Regions from separate parts of the Paenibacillus sp. EKM301P genome, predicted to be linked through region 3. Evidence: riboswitches for the same ligand, from Rfam matches in the RefSeq annotation. Region 3 holds a riboswitch; each other region holds the start of a gene.
What was found. A riboswitch is a leader RNA that binds a small molecule or an ion and turns the genes downstream of it on or off. The one in region 3 is predicted to bind thiamine pyrophosphate.

Region 1 (4,233 bases), on a different contig from region 3:
CAAGACATATTGATTGTCAATACGTTGCTATTTACCGACTTTTGGGAAGCGAGTTGACCAATATCAAGTTGGCCGATGTCGATTTCTACTACTTTCAAATCCGGATTAATAAGGGCAATGAGGGCAAAAAAATAAGCCATGTCCTTAGCGTATATTTTCGTTAAAATGTTGGTGGACCCCTTGACTAACATTAGCTGGTTTTCTTTTTTTAGGCCACTCCATCTGAAAACCTTAAAATTCGCTGTTTTCAATGTTCCGATAAGGGTGCCGAATGTGCTACAATAAAGCTTTGAAAGAAACGAAAGATTGATGAAATAAGAACACTCGGCAGTGCCGATGACAATAAGGAGCCAAAAACAGCTTATGAGTTTATTGACTGTAGAAAATGTATCCCACAACTTTGGGGACCGTGCATTATTTAAAAATGTTTCCTTTCGATTACTTGCGGGGGAACGTGTAGGATTGGTAGGAGCTAATGGTGTTGGTAAATCGACACTCATGAACATTCTGACTGGAAAATTGCTTAAAGATGAAGGCAAAGTGGAATGGACTCCACGTGTACGTTATGGCTATCTGGATCAGCACACCAAGCTGACGCCGGGCAAAACAGTACGTGATGTATTAAAAGACGCTTTTCTTCCTTTGTTGGAACTAGAAAAGGAAATGATGCAAATTACAGACAAAATGGGAGAGGCTTCTCCCGAAGAGTTGGAAGTCTTGCTGGAACAGATGGGAGAAATTCAAGAGCAATTGGATATGGGGGATTTTTACCTCATTGATGTGAAGGTTGAAGAAATGGCGAATGGATTAGGTCTCTCTGCCATCGGACTGGATCGGGATGTAGCAGCACTTAGTGGTGGGCAACGGACAAAGGTGCTTCTTGCTAAGTTGCTGTTGGAAAAGCCGAATGTATTGCTGCTGGATGAGCCTACCAACTATTTGGATGTGGAGCATATAGAATGGCTTACGCGATATTTGAAGGATTATCCCTATGCTTTTATCCTCATCTCACATGATACTGAATTTATGAACCAAGTCGTTAATGTAATCTACCATCTTGAATTTGCTAAGATGACCCGCTATTCAGCTAACTATGAAAAGTTTCTTGAAATGGCGGATCTGAACAAAGCACAGCATATTGATGCATATGAGAAGCAGCAGGAATATATTAAGAAACAGGAAGATTTTATTCAGCGCAATAAAGCGCGCGCATCTACATCAGGCCGTGCAAAAAGCCGTGAAAAGCAGCTTGATCGGATCGAACGTATTGATAAGCCTGAAGAAGCTGCAAAGCCAACCTTTCAGTTCAAAGAAGCCCGTGCGAGCGGGAAAACGGTTTTTGAGGGTATTGATTTTGAAATTGGCTACACTCATGCTCTTTTGCCTAAAATGTCCATGACGATCGAACGTGGCGAAAAGATCGCAATTGTTGGCTGTAATGGTGTTGGTAAGTCTACGTTGCTCAAAACCATTCTTGGGAAAATACCTCCAATCAGCGGAAAAACCTATCAAGGGGATTTCTTGCAGCCTGCTTATTTTGAACAGGAAGTAAAGGCGGAGAAAATTACACCGATTGACGATGTATGGAATGAATTTCCGCATTTGAATCAGCATGAAGTACGAGCGCATTTGGCGCGCTGTGGTTTGAAGAATGAGCATATCACCCGGCCTTTGTCTGCGCTTAGTGGTGGAGAACAGGCTAAAGTCCGCCTTTGTAAACTGTTAATGCGTGAGAGCAACTGGGTACTGTTTGATGAGCCTACCAACCACTTGGATGTCAAAGCAAAGGATGAACTCAAACGCGCTTTGAAGGAATACAAAGGGACCGTATTGCTTGTATCCCACGAACCGGACTTTTACGAGGATTGGGTAACCAAAACGTGGAATGTAGAAGAGTGGTCTAGTAAAGTTAACTAAAATCCAGTTCTGACAGATTTAACACAAGGTGGGGTTTGCAGAATTAGGAAAATATGCTAAGCTATCTTTAGCTGATACAATAAAATAGTTACACTAGGGGAGCCGCCCATGCGGCTGAGACGAAATAAATGGATTTCGGACCCTTTGTACCTGATCTGGGTTATGCCAGCGTAGGGAAGTGAGTACTGTACAAACAAGGTAGTAGCTCTTTACTTTTGTTTGCACAGGGAACGATATACGTTTACGGATATAATAGTCCGTTCGATTTTGAACGTTTGTCAAGCCACTTCCTCTGGGAAGTGGCTTTTTGCGTTTCGTTCATCTTCATTTGTTCGAGCTTCCGTAGACGGATTTACAAATGATCTCCTTTCATTATTGCTGTTACATGTGGCTGGCTCCGTATGATATTACCCAATAGGGAGCTGCAACAATATAGTTCAGCTTATACGATTATTTTATATTTTTTAGTCCAAGTGAGGTGAAAATGAGATCGAATTACACGTAATTACGATGGAAAGTGTCTCCTGTGTGGATGTACCCAAAGTGGCTGCCGCTATTTGTCCTTATATTCATTATGTACACGCACGTTCGAAACAGAAGGGTGCCTCTGCTTTGCTTTCTTTGACTCGTAGCATGATCGAGCAGGAAGTTCCTTTGCAGCAAATTGTAGTAAATGACCGTATGGACGTAGCTTTACTTACCTTGGCAAGAGCTGTCCAGCTACCTGCTAATGGGTTATCTGTGATGGATGCGAAAAGTCTGCTTCCAGTGGGTACACGCTGTGGAGTGTCTGTACATTCCTTGGAGGAGGTGCAGACCGCTGAGCAGGGGGGAGCAGACTATGTACTATTTGGTCATGTATATGAGACCTATTGTAAGGCCGGTCTTGTACCGCGGGGTGTAGCACAGCTTGAACGCATTTGCAGATTGTCGGCCATTCCGGTGATAGCGTTGGGAGGCATACAACCTCATCATGTTCCAGAGCTCTATCATGCCGGAGCAAGCGGAATTGCGGTGATGTCTGGTATATGGGAAGCAGAGTCACCCGTTGCAGCAGCGATGGAATATAGGCGAATGGTAGATCTTGTAGTTCACGACCTGTAGCAAGAAAACGAGACGAAGGGAAAGCAGAATGCTCACCGGAGAGGAGACACGGAACATATGTCAAAGACACATACAGAGAAAAAAGCAATAGGACACGCAGAATGCTTGGTCATAGGCGGGGGTGTGATCGGCAGTGCCATTGCTTATCATGTGGCTAAGGAGGGACGAAGTACAATTATGCTGGAACGATGTATCCCCGGTGAGGGAGCATCAGGAGCAGCGGCGGGAATGCTGGCAGCGGAAAGTGAAGAGTTCTCAGACCTTGAGCTGGCACGATTTGCTCGCGCAAGTCGAGATGCATTCCCTGACCTTGTCTGTGATTTGGAGCGTTTATCGGGTATTTCAGTGGATTTTCGTACCGAAGGTTTTGTGACCCCTTTTCGTTCAGAAACAGAGGGCCAAAGGCGCTGGAATGCTGCGAATATCCGAGAGGATGATAGCCCTATTTGGTGGGATGCCAGGGAATTGGCTCGACGGATTCCGGGCTTGGCAGATCAAGTAATTGGGGCTATATACCGATCAAAGGAGACACAAGTGGCCCCTGTTCAGCTTTGCCGTGCTTATGCAGGGGCAGCTGCGGTGCTGGGAGCAACAATATGGTCTGGAACTCATGCCGAGGAACTGATCATACAGGACGGCCGAGTTTGCGGTGTGCGAACGGATAGTGGATTTTTTTCCTGCGATCAGGTCGTGATTGCCGCAGGCTTGGACAGCTTGAAATTGCTAGTACAAATTGGATTTGATTATCCTCTTTATCCAGTCAAGGGTGAAGTGGTAGCAGTCTCCTTGAAGGACCATCCGTTGGATTATACCATTTATGCCGACGATGTTTACCTCGTGCCTAAACAGAATAACGAGCTTTGGATTGGGGCTACGAGTCTTCCACATCAATATGACAAAGAGGTGACCGTAGGAGGCTTAAAAGGACTGTTAGCACGTGCATCTGCCTGGTTGCCGCGTGTACAAGAAGCTTCTTTTATACGTGCTTGGGCGGGCTTACGTCCACAGGCAGCTGCGGAGCGTCCTTTCATTGGCCCTGTTCCTGGAGTAGAGGGCGTCTATGCTGCAGTCGGGCATTATCGTAACGGTGTCTTGCTTAGTGATGCGACTGGGCGAGCGATGGCAGCTATGCTTAAAGGGGCTGATGCGGCTGGACTTGGAATAAGCAAATTTTCTTCTGAACTCCTCAAGGAGGAAAGCTTATGAAGCTGA
Region 2 (4,233 bases), on a different contig from region 3:
GGCTATTCTTGATCAGGCTTCCAGCGCACCAACCATTTCTCCAGTAGTAGAATAACGACAAACATCAGTAAGCTGAGTGTAACAATAATCCCGATAGCGGCAAAAATGAGATCCGTACGATAGGCAGATTTTTGCAGCAACATATAATATCCAATTCCTTCACTGGCCCCAATCCATTCGGCAATAATCGCGCCCATCACACTGTAGGTAGCAGCGATTTTAATGCCAGAGAAGACTTGTGGCAGGGAGTGTGGCAGCTCCAGCTTCATAAAAATAGCCCTGCGGCTTGCACCCGACATCCGCATGTAGTTCATCATCATACGGTCTGTCCGTGTCAGCCCGTCCATGGCTGCTACAGCCACGGGAAAAAAGCATACTAATGTAATGACCATAAGCTTGGGCAGCACGCCAAAACCGAACCATACCATGAGCAACGGACCGAGGGCGATAATCGGAATGTTTTGGCTAAGGATCAGGAGCGGGTACAAAGCAGATTTGAGAAAAGGAATCGTATGAAGAACGATGGCGATCAGCAGTCCCGTTGCTGTCCCTATAGCAAACCCCGCAAGCGTCAGGCGAATCGTAGCCCATGTATGGGCACCAAGCAACGCCGACTGCGCCATACCCTCTTGTACGATTAGGGATGGAGCTGGCAGCAGCCAGGATTCAATATGTAAATAGGAAACCGCTCCCTGCCAAGCCGCTAAAAAGAAGAGGACCGCCACAAGGGGCGGCCATACGCTTTTCCACCAGGATGCGTTCTTGCCTTTCGGATTCATGGGCGATACTTCTCGGTCAGCTTGTTCATGCTGATACCCTGTGGGTTATGTGCAATTTTGATCTGTGAAATGACGCTGGGACTTCCAGCTTCCGTCAAAGCCTCGTGCATTTCTTTAACCACTTTCAGCAACTCGTCGAGCTCGCCCTCCATGGTCGTATCCAATGGATTCACCTGATGTTTGACACCGGAACGCTGGATGACCTCAATCGCCTTGTCTACATAGGGGTAAGAGTCTTCGTTATTAGGTGTTTTAGGGATTACTTGAATGCTGAGCAGTGTATTAGCCATGTGAATTTCACCTGTCCTTTATTGGAGTGTTAGTAAAAAAGATATGGTGGTTTAAGGTGGGGAGACCGCTTCGCTTCTTCAGATTCAAATGAACCGCTCCGCTACCAACCGCCTTAAAAGCAACTTAGTTTTAAAGCTAGGTTGTACAGTATTTTGTACGGTATTTTCTACATAAGCGCACCTGTTTTTGCGCTTAGATACTATGAGACTAGAGAAATAAACCAAGTGGAACGAGAACGAATTGGACGGAATGGTGCTGTACAAGCAAAACGGTCGCTTTTGTCCCCGGATTTCTACCCTGCTGAGGGCTTTATTCGAGAAATCCGGGGGCGGTGGCGATGGGAAGCATCATCCGTCCGCGTAGTGGCGCTTCGTTCACTTCTCTAGTCCAGTCTTATTTAGCGTTTTAACAAAATGATCAACGCTTGGGCAAGAAGTCGTTTGTGAAGGCCTTATCGACTTCCAAAGGTTTGCTGAGCAGCTTGCGTTCATACATCCAATCCGAGTAGTTTTGCCATACCTCTGCTTTTTGTAAACCCCATTGCGTGGCATCGTCCTGATAACGCGGGCTTAGCCATTTTTGGCTAGCAAGTACCAGTTTTTTGTCCAGCTCTGGCACAGCTTTAGTTAAGATATTCGCCGCTTCTTCTGGATGGGCGATAGTGTATTCATAGCCTTGTGCAGTAGCGTCCATGAACGCTTTGACTAGGTCAGGATCGTTTTTTATCGTCTGTTCATTGCTCACAATTACAGGTGTATAGTAATCGAGACTTTTGGAATAATCTTTTACATACAGCATATCCAAGGGCTCGCCTCGAAGCTCGGCCTCAATCCCGGTCCATGCGTAGAAAATCCAGGCAAAGTCAATATCCCGCTTCACGGCTGTAAAATAGTCTGCATTGCCCATATTGACGATTTTCACTTTGCTCACATCACCTTGGTCTGAATCCATGATGGATTTCATGACCGCTTCTTCTACAGGAGAACCCCAGCCGCCGTAGCTTTTACCCTCGAAATCTTTCGGGCTTTTAATTCCGCGGTCTACCGGAGCTGCGAAGCCAGAGGTGTTATGCTGAATCACCGCAGCGATGGATACGAGCGGTACGCCTTGGATACGAGCCTGAGTGACGCCTTCTTGATAGCTGATACCAAAAGGTGCAGCATTCGAAGCAACCATTTGGTCGGCTCCGCCTGAACCTGGTTGAACAATTTGGACATTCAAGCCTGCTTTTTCGTAAAATCCTTTGTCCTTGGCGACATAGAGTCCCGTGTGATTCGTATTGGGTGTCCAGTCGAGCACGACTTTAACATCTTTGAGCCCCTTTGCCGAGGTAGACGTTGAAGTGTCGGCAGCAGGAACCTCCTTTTGAGATGTAGGGGGATTGCCGCCGCAAGCGGTCAGAGTCATAGCCATGAGCCACAGACTGATCAGACCCAGGCTTAACATTTTCATGCGCTTCATCGTTGTGTTCTCTCCTTTTTAATTACCCGTTATCCGTCCAATCAGACAGTTTATATTCCCCATTTTCACAAAAATCACATCTGCCGGAAGCAATCTTTCCAACAACTTTATCTTCAACAAAAAAAGCGTCCCGAGATTCCGGGACGCTTGCGCTTGTATATACCAAAGTAAGGGATGTCCTGTTTTAATAAAAGGCACATCTTGCTTAAGCATTCCTACGCTGGCATTACCCAGATCAGGTTGTAAGGGTCAGTGTCTTGGGACACACTCTCAGCCGGCCGATTCCAGCACCCCTGGCATTGTATGGTTTAATGGGTTCGTTTATTCGGGTTTACTACGACGATTATATGCCTTGAAAGCAGGTCTGTCCAGCCTTGAGGGAGCGCTCACGGTTCATTTGTCGAACGACAGGGTACACTTTTACTGTGAGCTTTGATCTGAAAATGGACATGAATCATTCAGATCTGTTTCGGTCATGTTATTTTCAGAACAGCTACACTGTATGTTTAGGAGAGCTGGTGCCAAGTGGCATAGCCCTATAGAATTCTAATTCGTAAAAAGGAGTTGTTGTACTGTGGGTAAAACGGAGACACTGGATCGCAGTCAGCTGGAACAAGCCATTGTGAAGGCTTTGGATAACAACAAATTTTGCTCGTTAGGTACGGTTGAGGGCGGAAAACCGAAAGTACGCTATATGGCCCTTTTTAACGATGGAATGAACATTCATCTGGCGACGGATCGCAAAACACATAAAGTGGATGAGCTAAAGGACAATCCGAATGCTTATCTGTTGCTGGGCTATGAAGTGGGTGGCACGAAGGAAGTCTTGGAAGTGGAGGCTACCGTCCAGATTACAGCTGATGAGGGGTTACGCAAACAAGTGTGGAATGATTCTCTGAAAAAATGGTTTTCCGGACCAGATGATCCCGATTATGTCATCTTAGACGTCAATCCGACTCGTATTGAGTACGTGGGTCAACAAACGGAGCGCCAGGTGTGGACGAAATAGAAACAATATAAACGAACAAGCCAGTAAATTTCCAACTTTTTCAGGAGATTTATTGGCTTTTTTTATACGCAAAATAATTATTTTTTCATAAATATTTTAAGCAAATGACTACTCTTTTGTCTGGCGTTGGATTAAAATAGGAATGGTGGGTTCAAAGCTTACATATATGTGCAAAAGTATGTATATGAGGCATACACCTTAATGAGGAGGGGTATATTTTGTTATTTCGTAAAAATTGGTTTAAAGGGTTTACAGCAGCAGTTGTAGCTTGTAGCCTACTGGTGTTTTCAGCCGCTCCATCCTGGGCAGCTAGCAATTCTCGCGATAGCGCTACGGTGAATTTGCGGATCATGGAGACAACGGATATTCATGGAGCGCTCATGAATTATGATTATTATTCGGACAAAGAAACCAACGAATATGGCTTGATTAGGACAGCAAGCTTGATCCAACAAGCGCGTAGTGAAACAAGAAACAGCATGCTGTTCGATAACGGTGATTTGCTGCAGGGCAATCCATTAGACGATTATATGGCCCGCAACAAAACCTTTGAGAAAGAAGGCGGTGTTCATCCGGTCTATAAGATGATGAACTTGATGGGCTATGATGCGGCTACTGTCGGCAACCACGAATTTAACTACGGTCTCGACTTTCTGGACAAATCGCTCAAGGGTGCTGATTTTCCTTACGTAA
Region 3 (4,233 bases):
CCCCTTTGGCAATCATTACAGGATCGACGACAACCTTTTCCCAGCCGAACTTTCGGATCTGCTCGGCCACAAGACGGATTCTGCCTGCATCAAATAGCATGCCAGTCTTTAGGGCGTCGACTCCAAGATCTGATCCTACAGCTTCGATCTGTTGCGCTGTTGCTTCCTGTGGCAGCGGATATACACCGTGAACTCCCAAAGTATTTTGTACCGTTATGGCCGTAATAGCTGACATGCCGTATACGCCAAGCTCCTGAAAGGTTTTGAGATCGGCTTGAATTCCAGCCCCGCCGCCACTGTCTGAACCGGCAATCGTCAGCGCTCTCGGTACATGCACGTCTCTCATCGCGCACCACCTGTTGTAGTTGTTCCAGCTTCACGGATCGTGACTTGCCCCTCTAGCGAACCAGTATGTAGTTTGGCAAGCTCGTCGAGAAAGGCAATCTGGAAGCTGCCCGGCCCCAGCTTTGCGGTATGCGCTGCGGCTCGAGAAGCTGCTGCACCGTAAAATGCCAAACCTGCTGTGCCTGCGAGCAGCAGGTTGGGTTCAACTGCTGCAAAGGCACCCAACACAGAGGTCAGCAGGCAGCCTGTTCCGGTTACCTTCGTAAGCAGCGCGTCTCCGCCACTAATCAATCGTACTTCAACCCCATCGGTGATGACGTCCTCTTTTCCAGTGATGACAACCATGGTATGGAGCGTTTGCGCAGCCCGAACTGCCAGATCGACATTACTGCTGTCAGCACTGTCGCCTGCATCTACCCCTTTAATTTCTCGGGCTTCTCCGATCAGATGAGCGACTTCGGCTGCATTGCCTCGTACTAGTGAGATGTTAACCTCGTTTAGGATTCGCAGTGCTGACTCGGTTCTAAAGCTAGTCGCTCCTGCACCGACCGGATCTAACAGAACTGGAACACCGTGAGCATTCGCCGATTGTCCAGCAAGGATCATGGCATCCACCAGCTCACGGTTTAGCGTACCGATATTTAACACGACGGCGCCCGCTATTTTGGCCATATCTGCTACTTCCTCGGGTGCATAAGCCATCACCGGGGAAGCCCCTAGTGCATATAGGCCGTTGGCTGTAAAGTTGGTGACCACCACATTGGTTATATTATGAACGAGGGGGTTGCTGTTTTGTACCTTTGTCAGGAGCGCCGAATAACTTTGTTCCCATATATTCATCATGTTTATCCTCTCTCATCTATACTGATTATTCCAAGACCGTAGCGCGCATCTGGACGGGCCATTGTTCCTGCTTATAAGCCATATCCCAGAACATATATTCCAGCTGGCAGCTTAGCATAAAATGCTCAATCATCCGCTCTCGCTCGGCAGCCGTGGCGACTTTCGCCCAAGCATCCACACGCTCTCGATATTTGAAGGTTACATCTTCAATTTGGTTGCCATAGAAGCAAATCCACTCATAGAACGGATGAGACTCGTCTGGTCTTACCTCATCCATTAGCCTGCGTCCAATTTCAAGATATGTCCATGGACATGGTAGCAGCACGGCCATGATTTCCCCAAGACTACCCTCATGTGCGACGGTCAGCATATGGCGGATATAATGATGAGCGGACGGAGCGAGTGGATATCCCTGCATCTCTTCATAGGTGACACCTGCGATAGCACAAAAATTTTGATGCGGATGAACCTCGCTGTTGAGAATAAAAGAGATCTGTTCGTTAAATACAGCCATATCCTCCCGGCTCGTGCTTTTGGAGATTGCGATGCCGTAAATCCGCATGTAGGCGTTCAAATATTCAAAGTCTTGTTTTACATAGTGAATCAGCTGTTCCCTTGTTAAATTTCCTTCAGCAATACCTCTCACAAAGGGATGCTCATAAATGGCTTGAAAAATGCCATCCGCCTGCTGACGGAGCTCTTGCGAAAAACTCATTTCCCCACCTCCAACAAAAATGGAGAATAAGAAGTCCCGTAAGATACAATTCTCGGAACAATGCCAAAAAGCCGCCCCGAAAACTGGAGCGGCTTCAACATAGGTTCAATGCGCAAAAACGCCTGAAACCCTATATAGAAGGCTCCACTTTCCTACGCTAGTACGAACTAGATCAGGTTCAAAGGGTCCAAGATTCATTCTTGTCTCAGCCATAATGGCTCCCCTAGTGGACTTTCCTATTCTTTTGACTAATACTGTACATTCGTTCCTATGTTATGTCAAACTGCTTATGCCTAGTGAAGGATTAGTGAGGGTGTTGGATTACACTTTCCACGGCTTTGACCCTCACATATTCCGGTTTCCACATTGCATCCCGAATGGCTTGCTCAATATTTGGAAGGTGTGCCTGAGCTACCTGATCCTGAATTGCGGCCTTTGCTACCGCAACCGCAACCGCAAACGAAACATCACGTAATTTTCGAATATGGGGCAGCAGTGCGCCGCCAAGTTCATTCGAATCTACGGCGTTGGCAACGGCATCAGCTGCTGCGGTAAACATGGAAGGAGTGATTCGTTTGGCCTTGACCACAATTGCGCCTAGACCCAGTCCCGGGAAAACAAAGGCATTGTTCGCCTGACCAATTTCAAATTTCGTACCGTTATAGGTGACGGGCTCAAAGGGACTTCCCGTAGCAATCAATGCTTTGCCATCAGTCCATCGTATCAAATCCTCGGGTACCGCTTCAGCCAGATTGGTAGGATTGGACATGGGCATAATGATCGGGCGTTCCACATGCTTTGCCATTTCCTTGATAATCTCTTCAGAAAAGGCACCCGCTACACCGGAAGTCCCAATTAAGATTGTAGGTTTTACCTGACGGATGACCTCCAACAACGGTATTTTGCCGTCTTCCGATCGGGCCCATGAGCTGATTTCTTCCTTTTTACGCACATATGGTTTCTGATAATCGAGTACATCTTCCATATCGTCCGTTAATAGCCCGCGATAATCAAAGGCCCAAAACGACCTGAAAGAATCTTCTGCAGGAAGCCCGTCCTCGATCATAGCGCTCCGTATTTGGTCGGCGTTACCGATTCCTGCTGCCCCTGGACCAAAGACAAGTATTTTTTGTTCACGTAGCGGAATTTTGGTGACACCTACCGCCGAAACAATCGCAGCTAATGTGACTGCTCCTGTGCCCTGGATGTCATCATTGAAGGTGAGAATGTTTTGACCGTATTTCCCTATAATGTGGCGTGCGTTCACGCTGCCCACATCCTCCCAATGCAAAAGCGCTTTCGGGAATTGTGTTAACGTTTTGCTGATAAAGGTATCAATAAATTGATGATAGGCTTCTCCGCGAACTCGTTTATGGCGGTTTCCGATGTATAGCGGATCATTCAGCAGCTTCTCGTTATTCGTGCCGACATCCAGTACAATGGGCAGCACCCGCCCGGGATGAATACCTGCCGCAGCTGTATATACAGCAAGTTTGCCAATAGCAATGTTAATTCCCCCGACACCCCAGTCACCAATTCCCAAAATACTTTCTGAATCCGTCACGACGATAAGGTCAACATCCTCACTACGCAATCCGGAATTATAGAACGCCTGTCCGATACCGTTCGGATGATCTATTGATAAATATACGCCCCCGGGACGGTTGTACTCATGGCTGTATTCTTGAATGGCGGTTCCTACAGTCGGTGTGTAGACTACGGGCAGCATTTCACTCAAATGGTCGGTTAGCAGCCGATAGTAAAGCACGACATTCCGGTTATGAAGGTCGTTAAGTGAAGCATTTTTACGCAGCATGGTGGGTTGTGCCAGGAATTGCTGATATGCCCGAACGCTCTGTTTTTCCAATGAAAGGACAGTGGGAGGAAGAATTCCTTCCAAGCCCAGTTCTTTGCGTTCTTCTTCTGTAAATGCCACCCCTTTGTTCAAAAGAGGGTTTGCTAGGACGTCCTTTCCTCGTAAGGGAGTAGATAATGACCCATCACGATTGACATGAAATGCTTCCATAAAAATACCTTCTTTCCCTATATTTTGATAATTATTCATGATGAAAATGACATGTTGTCCATAGTATGGACGTACAAATTGGTTTTATTCGCCTATCAATCTATGACAAAATGACCATATGTGTATCTTTTTATTAATCCTATAGAACTAATTTTGTTTTCGGATTCACCTTGTAATTCGTATAGTAATAGTCCTAATGAATCGGGTCTAAATGCTCTGTTTTTATCAAATATGAAAATTAGTTTTTCTTCTCTTGAATGCTTATATATCAAGGGATGTGAGCTATTTTGTTAAGAAAATATGA
Region 4 (4,233 bases), on a different contig from region 3:
GAGGCTTCCCAGTTGATTGACTTTTGTATCGCTACCGATTTTTACTGCCCAGCTTCCCGATACTGCTCTGCCTTCTCTCGCATCCCGGCGGCAACGGCTTCCTCAGTATTCAGTCCCTTATCGGCCGCATAGGCACGAATGTCCTGCGTGATACGCATACTGCAAAACTTGGGACCGCACATCGAGCAAAAGTGGGCTTCCTTGGCCCCCTCTGCTGGTAGCGTTTCATCATGGTAGGACAATGCCCGCTCAGGGTCAAGCGAGAGATTGAACTGATCGCGCCAGCGGAATTCAAAACGCGCCTTGGACAAAGCATCGTCCCGCTGCTGTGCCCGCGGATGACCCTTCGCCAGATCGGCAGCATGCGCGGCAATTTTGTAGGTAATAACTCCTTCGCGGACATCATCTTTGTTCGGCAGACCCAAGTGCTCCTTCGGCGTAACGTAGCACAGCATGGACGTCCCGAACCAACCGATCATGGCTGCCCCGATAGCTGAGGTAATATGATCATATCCTGGTGCGATATCCGTCGTCAGCGGCCCTAAAGTATAAAAGGGGGCTTCCTTACAAATCTCCATTTGTAAATCCACATTCTCCTTGATTTTGTGCATAGGGACATGTCCTGGCCCTTCAATCATGACCTGGACATCATGCTTCCATGCAATTTGCGTGAGCTCGCCCAACGTCTCCAGCTCTGCAAATTGTGCTTCATCATTCGCATCATAGATACTCCCTGGACGCAGACCATCCCCGAGAGAAAAGGCCACATCGTAGGCTTTCATAATTTCACAGATTTCTTCAAAATGCGTATACAAAAAATTCTCCTGATGGTGTGCAAGGCACCAGGCTGCCATGATCGACCCGCCCCGGGATACAATTCCCGTCATTCTATTCGCCGTCATCGGTATATATCGCAGCAATACACCCGCATGGATTGTAAAATAGTCCACTCCCTGCTCCGCCTGCTCAATCAGCGTGTCTCGATACAGCTCCCACGTCAGCTTCTCAGCTTCGCCGTTCACCTTTTCCAGTGCCTGATATAGCGGCACCGTTCCAATCGGTACGGGAGAATTCCTGATGATCCATTCGCGCGTTGTATGAATATTCCGGCCTGTAGACAGGTCCATGACGGTGTCTGAGCCCCAGCGCACAGCCCAGGTCATCTTCTCCACTTCTTCCTCGATGGAGGACGTAACTGCGGAATTCCCAATGTTCGCATTGATCTTTACGTGAAAATGGCGTCCAATGACCATGGGCTCGCTTTCCGGGTGATTGATATTTGAAGGTAAAATAGCTCGTCCAGCCGCCAGCTCCTGTCGTACAAACTCGGGCTCTACACCTTCGCGGATCGCCGCAAATTCCATTTCAGGCGTAATGATCCCTTGCCGCGCATAGTGCATTTGCGTCACAGTACGCCCTTGCGAAGCCCGTAGCGGACGGTTGGTCACGCCGGGAAATTCCACTGTCTCCCGTTTGGAGCCGGGTTTCAGTCCATTATCCTCCGGCTTGACGGCGCGGCCCTCATAAGCCTCCACATCCCCCCGTTCCAGTGCCCAAGCTCGCCGTAATGGTGGCAATCCCTGACGGATATCGACCTGGTAGGCTTCGTCCGTCATCGGACCGCTGGTATCATACACACGCAGTGGCTCATGATGCTCGGTGCCCTGCGGCGTATGTGTGGGTTGTAGCGCGATTTCACGCTCAGGCACAGCAATATCCGGCCGAGAACCTTGAATATACACCTTACGGCTCCCCGGAAAGGGCTTTAGCCCACTGGCTTGCTCCGCTTTGGCCTTCTCTCCCTCTACTTCTATTATTCCCGCCAATCCTGCATCTGCTGATTTCATTCCTGTTTCTTTTGTTCCTTTTGTTTCTGTCGGTTTCATGATCCATTCCTCCCGTATCGTTGAAATGACACACCGATCCGGAACCATTCCCAGGGTGGCGCTGATCTATGCAAAAAAGCCGGTTCCCTAGGGAACCGGCTAATCAAACGAGACAGCTATCCAAACCGATCGCACGTGGAATAATCATATTCCAATGCGCGGCCGTAGACAGCAGCTGCGTATACATTTCAATGGCCGATTACTTCCCTACGCTGGTATGATCCAGATCAGGTGCAAAGGGTCCGGAATCTTGCCTGATTCCATCTCAGCCCGCATTACAGGCTCCCCCAGTAACTGTGATAATTTCTATTCACATGAATTGGCGGCTATAACAAACATCCCGCCATCTCTATCAGACTACTTTAAATTTATAGCTTTGGCAACCCTTGTATGATTTCCTTTTGTATTGATTACTGTCACGGAAGCATAAGCCCCATTTCCTTGGCTGCTTCGATCAAAATCGGTGCAAACTCATGCAGCGTCTCGGGCGCAAGTCGACTGACCGGGCCGGATACAGATAAAGCCGCCGTGACCTGTCCCTTTCGGTTCACAATAGGCGCGGCCACAGCCGCAGCTCCTGGCTCACGTTCTTCATAGCTGGTCGCATAGCCCTTCTCACGAATGTCCTGCAGCTGGGCTTTATAAACCTCCGGGTCTACCGAAGGTGGCCATTCTTCACTGCTTAGCAATACCTCCAGCTCCTGCGGTGGCATAAAGGCCGCCAGCACCTTGCTGGAGGCTCCCACAGCCAGCGGCATACGCGCACCCACAGGCGCAACCCTGCGGATCGCCTGATTGCTCTGCACGGCTTGTATGCGAATACGCATGCTTCCATCCCGCAGGTACAAGCTGACCGTTTCCCCTAAGCGATCACGCAGTCCTTCCATTGCAGGCTGTAACAACACCGCCGGCTCATCGCTTTGGGACAGATGCGTGGACAGCTCCCATATGCGAAAACCAAGCCTATATTTTTCCGTTTCGGCATTCCGAACGACAAATCCCCGATCCTCCAGCGTAGTCAAAAGACGATGAACAGTGCTTTTATGTAGACCAATTTGGGAGGCAATCTCCGTTAGACCAAGATCAGATTCTGCGGTAAAACACAGCAGTATATCAAGTGCACGCTCTACAGCGCGGACGGTTAATTTACGGTCTTCCATCGTGAACCGCTCCTCTTGTATCCATATTCGTTTCACACTATGAAACATGGTTACATAAATTATATAGAATAGTCGCGGCTACTGTAAACCGATGTTTTTGTGACAACCATATTACAGAACAAGAACAAACATCGACAATTCTTTGCATCATTTTTACTTTTCCGGTTCAGGCGTTGACTTTGGATAATAGCCATCATACGATAATAGGTATCTATACGGACATACCCTACTATTTTCAAGTGGAATTATACCTAAATTTTATGATTCGAAGATCAATTTTATATAAGGAGGCTCTTACATGATTTCGACATCCCAGCGCAACGCTCAGCTACAGACCGCTGTTCAGGAGCCGTCCACCCCACTCTTTAATCCCCGTATGCTGCGGTTCAAGCACGTTGTGATTGCTCTGCTGCTGTCGGTCGTATTTTTTCTGTTGTTTTGCTTTATTGCCTTGCATGCTTACATCGCCTGGGTGCTTACGAATCCCACCGTCGCACCCTTGTACTCTAATCCGATGCAGGCCAAAGGCATGCCTTATGAAGATGTCAGCTTCCCAGCCAAGGATGGTAGCCGTATCGTACAAGGCTGGTATATCCCGGCGGATCAATCGCGGAAAACCATTATTTTCAGTCATGGTTACGGGGCTAATCGCGAAGAAAGCTGGATTCCTATGTATGATCTGGCGCATTATGCCCACAGTCTGAACTTTAATGTGGTCATGTTTGATTATGGATTCGCGTCACAAAACAGCAAGGCCGTCGCAACCGGAGGTAAGGCGGAATCCCAGCAGCTTCTTGGAGCGATTCAGCTTGCGAAGCAACGCGGCTCGTCGGAAATTATCGTATGGGGCTTTTCTATGGGAGCAGGAACCGCTCTTCAGGCGGGCTTGCAAACCAAGGATGTGGACGCAATGATTTTGGACAGTACCTTCCTGCTGGAGCCAGATACACTGTACCATAACATTCACAATCAAATTAATCTGCCGAGACATCCGTCTTTGGAAATTTTGGAGTTGCTGTTTCCAGTCTTAAACGGCACCAGCTTGCATCAGATTCCATATCAAGAGGTTAAAAAGGAGAACTATCCGTTTCCAATCATGTTTGTGCATGGTACACAGGATGAAAAGGCTCCTTACCCCATTGCGGAAAAGCTTGCTGCCAATCAAACCAACCCGCTTTCCAGTGTAT

Region 1: it holds a riboswitch for thiamine pyrophosphate, as region 3 does, so the genes downstream of both, HFD99_RS16950 (thiamine phosphate synthase) here and tenA (thiaminase II) in region 3, are expected to answer to the same signal.
Region 2: it holds a riboswitch for thiamine pyrophosphate, as region 3 does, so the genes downstream of both, HFD99_RS21960 (ABC transporter substrate-binding protein) here and tenA (thiaminase II) in region 3, are expected to answer to the same signal.
Region 4: it holds a riboswitch for thiamine pyrophosphate, as region 3 does, so the genes downstream of both, thiC (phosphomethylpyrimidine synthase ThiC) here and tenA (thiaminase II) in region 3, are expected to answer to the same signal.

The regions. Positions count from the first base shown of each region.
Region 1 covers NZ_JAALFM010000006.1:297,461-301,693, reverse strand. Annotated here, with positions in the region: gene HFD99_RS25745 (hypothetical protein) at 1-191, opposite strand, end outside; gene HFD99_RS16955 (ABC-F family ATP-binding cassette domain-containing protein) at 364-1,917, shown strand; TPP riboswitch at 2,003-2,111, shown strand; gene HFD99_RS16950 (thiamine phosphate synthase) at 2,428-3,021, shown strand; gene thiO (glycine oxidase ThiO) at 3,079-4,227, shown strand; gene thiS (sulfur carrier protein ThiS) at 4,224-4,233, shown strand, end outside.
Region 2 covers NZ_JAALFM010000014.1:34,244-38,476, reverse strand. Annotated here, with positions in the region: gene HFD99_RS21970 (ABC transporter permease) at 3-779, opposite strand; gene HFD99_RS21965 (MTH1187 family thiamine-binding protein) at 776-1,069, opposite strand; gene HFD99_RS21960 (ABC transporter substrate-binding protein) at 1,488-2,531, opposite strand; TPP riboswitch at 2,727-2,836, opposite strand; gene HFD99_RS21955 (pyridoxamine 5'-phosphate oxidase family protein) at 3,106-3,540, shown strand; gene HFD99_RS21950 (bifunctional 2',3'-cyclic-nucleotide 2'-phosphodiesterase/3'-nucleotidase) at 3,759-4,233, shown strand, end outside.
Region 3 covers NZ_JAALFM010000005.1:99,063-103,295, reverse strand. Annotated here, with positions in the region: gene thiD (bifunctional hydroxymethylpyrimidine kinase/phosphomethylpyrimidine kinase) at 1-346, opposite strand, end outside; gene thiM (hydroxyethylthiazole kinase) at 343-1,188, opposite strand; gene tenA (thiaminase II) at 1,214-1,903, opposite strand; TPP riboswitch at 2,036-2,138, opposite strand; gene HFD99_RS14345 (NAD-dependent malic enzyme) at 2,208-3,929, opposite strand.
Region 4 covers NZ_JAALFM010000019.1:14,067-18,299, reverse strand. Annotated here, with positions in the region: gene thiC (phosphomethylpyrimidine synthase ThiC) at 42-1,886, opposite strand; TPP riboswitch at 2,074-2,185, opposite strand; gene HFD99_RS23615 (IclR family transcriptional regulator) at 2,303-3,046, opposite strand; gene HFD99_RS23610 (alpha/beta hydrolase) at 3,345-4,233, shown strand, end outside.